DNA from 2 places in the Xenorhabdus bakwenae genome. Region 2 is predicted to be linked to the other one. Evidence: predicted binding sites of a transcription regulator. Region 2 holds the regulator's gene; the other holds the start of a gene.
The links. Region 2 encodes ArgR, which controls arginine synthesis, uptake and breakdown. Its sites were predicted from a motif close to ANTGAATAAAAATACANT; they were not measured.
Positions count from the first base shown of each region.

Region 1 (3,362 bases), 150 kb from region 2:
CCGGCGGGCTTAAAACCTTTCTCCTGAAACCAGTGAATGCTGCGGGTTGTGAGTACGAAAAGTTTTTCCAACCCTCTTTGTTTCGCCTGATTAGAAATTGAATCTAGCAGAATTTCACCTCTGAAAGAGTTTCTGTAGTCTGGATGTACAACAACGCAGGCCATTTCTCCAATTTTTTCATTGGGATAGGAATATAGGGCAGCGCAGGCGATAGTGATATTATCGAGTTCAATCAGGGTGAAGTTATCAATTTCCATTTCCAGTTGTTCACGTGAACGACGTACCAAAATACCTTGTTGCTCCAATGGGCGAATAAGTTCAAGAATGCCACCAATATCATTAATATTGGCGCGACGTATCTGTTCGGAACGTTCCATCACTATTTGAGTGCCGATACCTTCGCGGGAAAAGAGTTCCTGAACCAACGAGCCATTTTCTTGATAACTGATCAAATGGCTGCGGCGGACGCCACGGCGGCAGGCCTTAATCGCGCCTCTTAAGAAACGCACGGTTCCTGAATGATAATCACCCGAGTTTTCCAATTTGTGCAGGTGAGCTTCGCCTTCATTAAGAAACATTTCTGATAAAGTGTCACCTTCGGCACCAAGTACGCCCTGAGATGAGCAAAATCCAATTAATTTTTCTGCTTTTAATTTGATTGCCAGCTGTGTTGCAATTTCTTCGGAAGTGAGGTTGAAACTTTCTCCTGTAACGGAAACCGCAACTGGCCCAATCAGCACAATAGCACCATTATCCAGTTGTTGGTTGATTGCTTTCTCATCAATACGGCGGACTCTGCCACTGTGGCAATAATCGACGCCGTCATCGATTCCCAAAGGTTGGGCGATAACGAAGTTTCCGCTGACAACACTAATATTAGCGCCTTGTAATGGGGTATTATTTAACCCCATAGAAAGACGGGCTGTAATTTCTAGCTGTAATAAGCCGGCCGCCTGTTTGACCAAATCCAGTGTTTTGGCATCGGTCACCCGGGTGTGTTTGTGGTAAATCGATTGGCAATGGTGTTCGGCAATGTTCTGTTCAATTTGTGGACGGGCACCATAAACAACGATTAAACGAATGCCCAGGTTATGCAATAATCCAATATCGTTGACGATATTGGAAAAATTCTCATGGGCGATGGCTTCACCTCCCAGCATAATGACAAAGGTTTTACCTCGATGTGCATTGATATACGGCACCGAGTGCCGTAAGACTTCAACCAATTCGGTACTGCGTTCTTTCATGAAACCCTCTCTGATTGAATTTTTATTCGATTTTTTTGTATTTTTATTCTTTTTGAAGGGAAATGGCAAGAGGAAACATGGATAAAAATAGCGTTATTATTTATATTGGTATAAATAAACCAGGTTATCAAAAAATACATTTTTTGATGACAGAAGTTTGCTAATTAATTAGAGTTCCTGCCTGACTATTATGTTTGATAAAGATTACTGCGTTTGGTTGTTTTTAAATGGAATAAATGATGAGTCATTCAGGCCATAATATTTCACGTCGTCGCCTGCTGAAAGGCGCAGCTGCTGTATGGTTATTAAGCATCAGCCCAATAGGTTATGCAGCGACTGCAAAAGTTATTGCTGTTCGTATTTGGCCTGCATCAAGTTATACCAGAGTGACGCTGGAATCTAATATTCCACTTAAATACCGCCAGTTTTCGCTTGCAAACCCTAATCGTATTGTCATTGATTTGCAGGGGATCCAGCTTAACAGTATTTTGAGCCGTATGGGGGCACAGATTCAGCGGCGTGATCCTTACTTAAAATTAGTGCGGGCAGGGCAATTTAATCCTAAAACGGTACGTTTAGTCTTTGAAATCAAACAGCCCGTCTCCCCGCATATTTTCACATTGCCGCCAATTGCAAAGTTTAAACATCGTCTGGTGCTCGATCTGTATCCCCAAAAGGCTGCGGATGTGGATAATGATCCTTTATTGGCCCTGCTTGAAGAGTACAACCGTGGGAATTTAGAACAGCATTTGCCTGCACAGACCCGCAAACCCGGCAAGGCAGGTAAAGACCGGCCGATTGTGATTATGCTCGATCCCGGTCATGGTGGTGAAGACTCTGGGGCGATTGGGAAATATAAAACTCGTGAAAAAGATGTCGTGTTGCAGATTGCCCGTCGGTTACAGGCACTCATCAAACGTGAGCCGGGCATGAAAGTTTACATGACGCGCAATGAAGATGTGTTTATTCCCTTGACGGTGAGAGTGGCAAAAGCGCGTAAGATGCGCGCTGATCTTTTTGTTTCTATTCATGCGGATGCCTTTACCAGTCGTTCTGCACGGGGTTCATCCGTGTTTGCGCTTTCCACTAAAGGGGCTACCAGCAATACGGCCCGTTTTCTCGCCCAAACTCAGAACGAGGCAGACTTAATTGGTGGAGTCAGTAAAAGTGGCGATAAATATTTGGATCATACCATGCTGGATTTGGTTCAAACCGCAACGATTAATGATAGTCTGAAATTTGGTAAAGAAGTGCTCAAGCGGGTGGGGAAAATCAATAAACTGCATAAAAATAGCGTCGATCAGGCGGGGTTTGCGGTATTGAAAGCACCAGATATCCCTTCCATTTTGGTAGAAACGGCATTTATCAGTAATCTGGAGGAAGAGCGCAAACTTAAGACAGCAAAATTCCAGCAACAAGTGGCGGAATCCATTTTTGCGGGCATCAAGGCGTATTTCAAAAATGGCGTTGAATTGGCGAGGCGGTGAAATATTCGCCTTGATAAACTATGGAGTAATACCAGCGAGAATTTATTGCTGATGATGCAATGATGGTTATTGGCTTTACATTCATGTTTAAATCGGAATGAAATAATGTTTAAACATAGATTTTAAAATCAGTGGAAATAAAGTAATAAAGGGATCAGCGAACAAGCTGTGAAATAAAAACGGGGAAAAAGTTGCGGCGGTAAAATGACAAATAAAAATTGGTTGCGGGGGCCGGATTTGAACCGACGACCTTCGGGTTATGAGCCCGACGAGCTACCAGGCTGCTCCACCCCGCGTCCGTCTATTTGCATATTTTGATAACTGATCGTAAATGCAAATATTGAGCAATATCATCATAAAGTGTTGGTTGCGGGGGCCGGATTTGAACCGACGGCCTTCGGGTTATGAGCCCGACGAGCTACCAAGCTGCTCCACCCCGCGTCCGTTTATTTACATATCTTGATAATTAATCGTGAATGCAAATATTCAATGATGACACTATTTACTGCCTTTGCTACCAGAGCGTGTCGATGCTACATCATATCGACAACGACATCTAATCGAATTGGTTGCGGGGGCCGGATTTGAACCGACGACCTTCGGGTTATGAGCCCGACGAGCTACCAGG
Region 1 covers NZ_CP119194.1:2,520,714-2,524,075, reverse strand. The annotation lists gene argA (amino-acid N-acetyltransferase) at 1-1,247, opposite strand, end outside; gene amiC (N-acetylmuramoyl-L-alanine amidase AmiC) at 1,487-2,734, shown strand; tRNA gene PXH59_RS12735 (tRNA-Met) at 2,954-3,030, opposite strand; tRNA gene PXH59_RS12730 (tRNA-Met) at 3,099-3,175, opposite strand; tRNA gene PXH59_RS12725 (tRNA-Met) at 3,301-3,362, opposite strand, start outside.
Region 1: a site for ArgR is predicted at 1,261-1,278, ahead of argA (amino-acid N-acetyltransferase). Genes of this name have one in related genera too.

Region 2 (3,362 bases):
TGGTGTGCCAGGGAATTTTGACGTTTCAGCACATATTGGTGAAAGCCCATTTTTTGTGATTGAGGCGGATGAATATGACTGTGCTTTCTTTGACAAGCGTTCGAAATTTGTCCACTACAGCCCCCGTACATTGATCATGAATAATCTTGAGTTTGATCATGCTGACATTTTTGAAAATTTGGGCGCGATTCAAAAACAGTTCCACCATCTCGTCAGAGTTGTGCCGAGTACCGGCAAGATCATTGTTCCTGATAATGATATTAATTTGAAGCAAGTGCTCTCAATGGGATGTTGGAGTGAATTGGAACAGACAGGGGAAAACGGTCATTGGCAGGCGAAGAAAGCCAGTCAGGATAGCAGTCACTATCAGGTATTCCATCAGGGGGAGCTGGTGGGGGAAGTGATGTGGTCATTAGTCGGTGAACACAATATGCATAATGGTTTGATCGCAATTGCGGCAGCCCATCATGTGGGGGTGCAACCTGCGGATGCCTGTCAGGCACTCGGCCAATTTATTAATGCCCGTCGTCGCCTTGAATTACTCGGCGATGTTAATGGCATCTCGGTGTATGATGATTTTGCCCATCATCCAACGGCTATCCTGGCCACACTGGAGGCGTTGAGAAGTAAAGTGGGCGGTATGGCTCGTATTCTTGCCGTGCTGGAACCGCGTTCGAATACCATGAAAATGGGCATGAATAAAAATGATATTGCCCCTTCTTTGGGGCGTGCTGATGAAGTTTTTCTCTATCAACCTACCAATATTCCGTGGCAGGTTGTTGAAATTGCTGAACAGTGTATTCAACCCACTCGTTGGAGTGCTGATATTGATACTTTGGTGAAAATGATTGTAGAAACGGCACAGCCCGGTGACCATATTCTGGTGATGAGTAATGGTGGATTTGGCGGTATTCACGAAAAACTACTGGCTGCATTGACGCAAAAAACCAGCGCATCTTAGTTAAGATTTTTTATATTTCGGTCTGCCATACGCATATTTTGATTAGATTGGTATACGGCAGACCTGAATAAATTAAAGTTCCTGTTCAAACAGGTGGAGAATGGCTTCGTAAAGTTGTTTTGTCGTAAAGTTCTGCGCTGGAGTGGAAAAAATAGTGTCATCCCCTGCAATGCTGCCAAGGATCCCTTCTGCTTTCCCCAATGAATCTAACAGGCGGGCAATTAACTGTGCTGCGCCAGGGCTGGTACGTATGACGACAATGCTGTGATTATAATCGACATCTAATACCAGATTTTTTAATGGGCTGGTGGCAGTGGGCACGCCCAATTCTGCGGGTAAGCAATAAACCATTTCCATCTTTGCATTACGGGTTCGGACAGCACCAAATTTCGTCAGCATTCTGGAAACTTTAGATTGGTTGATATTTTCAAATCCCTGTTCTTGAAGTGCCGAAACAATTTCACCTTGAGAGCTGAATTTTTCTTCTTTCAATAATGCCTTGAACGCTTTTACCAAATCTTCCTGTTTCGAAGGAACACGCATATTTCACCATCGTTGAATCCGTTATCAGGCGGCCATTATGCGAAAGAGTGAATTTTTATGCAAGAAAGAGAAGAAAAAACCAATATACAGAGAATAGTGAATTAAGCGTAGTAAATGTATTGTTAATTAAATGGGATTGTTTGGTAGGAAAGGGAAGAGTAAGGTAATAAGCTAATTGTTGAAGCGCTCGCCTGAAGTAATTCTTAAAAAAGTGTCCATTATCTCATTAACAGATAAGCATTTTGTTTAGAATAAAACGACGTTGGTGTTCCATCATCAGGCTATTAAGTGGATAATCTGACTGTTAACAGATTGTTTTTAATGCATGGTGTTTTTAATATATTGGTGTTTTTAATACATCGTGTATACAAATAGATCGTATTTACAGTACTTAATTTAAGGAGTATCAGGATGAAAGTTGCAGTTCTCGGTGCAGCCGGTGGTATTGGTCAGGCACTTGCCCTTCTACTCAAGACCCAGCTTCCTTCAGGTTCAGAACTTTCCTTGTATGACATTGCTCCGGTGACTCCAGGCGTGGCAACCGATCTGAGCCATATCCCAACGGAAGTCAAAGTCGCTGGTTTTGCTGGTGAAGATGCAACTCCTGCACTGGCAGGTGCAGATGTCGTATTAATTTCTGCGGGTGTGGCGCGTAAACCTGGTATGGATCGTTCCGATTTGTTCAATATCAATGTGGGAATCATTCGTAATCTGGTTCAGCAGGTTGCTAAAACGTGTCCAAAAGCATTAATTGGAATTATTACCAACCCCGTCAATACCACGGTTGCCATCGCCGCTGAGGTACTGAAAAAAAGAAGGGGTATACGATAAGAACCGCCTGTTTGGTGTCACAACCCTGGATATCATTCGTTCCAACACTTTTGTTGCTGAACTGAAAGACAAGAAAGTAGAAGAAATAGAAGTTCCTGTTATTGGTGGGCACTCTGGTGTGACCATCCTGCCTCTTTTGTCGCAAATTCCAGGTGTTAGCTTCACTGATGAAGAAGTTGAAGCATTGACCAAGCGTATCCAGAATGCGGGTACTGAGGTTGTTGAAGCGAAAGCGGGTGGCGGCTCTGCAACTCTGTCTATGGGACAAGCAGCGGCTCGTTTGGGGCTGTCGCTGATCCGTGGCTTGCAAGGCGAAAGCAATGTTGTTGAGTGCAGCTATGTTGAAGGTGATGGCAAATATGCCCGTTTCTTTGCGCAGCCTGTTCGCTTAGGTAAAAAGGGTATCGAAGAACATTTAGATATTGGCAAGTTGAGTGATTTTGAACAAAAGTCACTGGATAACATGCTGGATGTTTTGAAAAAAGACATTGAGTTGGGCGAAAAATTTATTAACGAATAATTCATTTATTAATAATTTATTAATATACGAATTAAGTTAAATATATTAAATAACTAAAACCGCTAGTTAGAAATAACTAGCGGTTTTTCTTTCAATAGTTATATTGATAGCTAATTATTCTTTTTCTCTCTTACTTTTCTTTCCAATAGTTCTCCTGTATGGGGATCGAAATAGCGGCTTGGCCATATTTCAGACGGATGTAGTTCTAAATAATTCGCTATTATCCATTCTCCCTTGGGCCATGGGCGAGAAAGTGTATTCGCCAAAGTTGATGAACTCAATCCCGCCGCACGAGAAACGGCAGCTAATGTCGTTCCTCGTTTACGTAAAGCGGCAATAATATCAGCAGGATGCCAATCCGATTTCGTAGAAATCATTTTTTTAATCCTTTTCTATTAAATTAGACGCCACATTAGTGGTATAACTAAAGCGTTAATGTGAAATTAATAACGAACACGAACCTGTTATTAAGAAAATAAAATAACATTATTTTTTCTAAAAATGTTT
Region 2 covers NZ_CP119194.1:2,667,800-2,671,161, reverse strand. The annotation lists gene mpl (UDP-N-acetylmuramate:L-alanyl-gamma-D-glutamyl-meso-diaminopimelate ligase) at 1-961, shown strand, start outside; gene argR (transcriptional regulator ArgR) at 1,034-1,504, opposite strand; partial or broken gene mdh (malate dehydrogenase) at 1,916-2,855, shown strand; gene PXH59_RS13450 (helix-turn-helix domain-containing protein) at 2,966-3,232, opposite strand.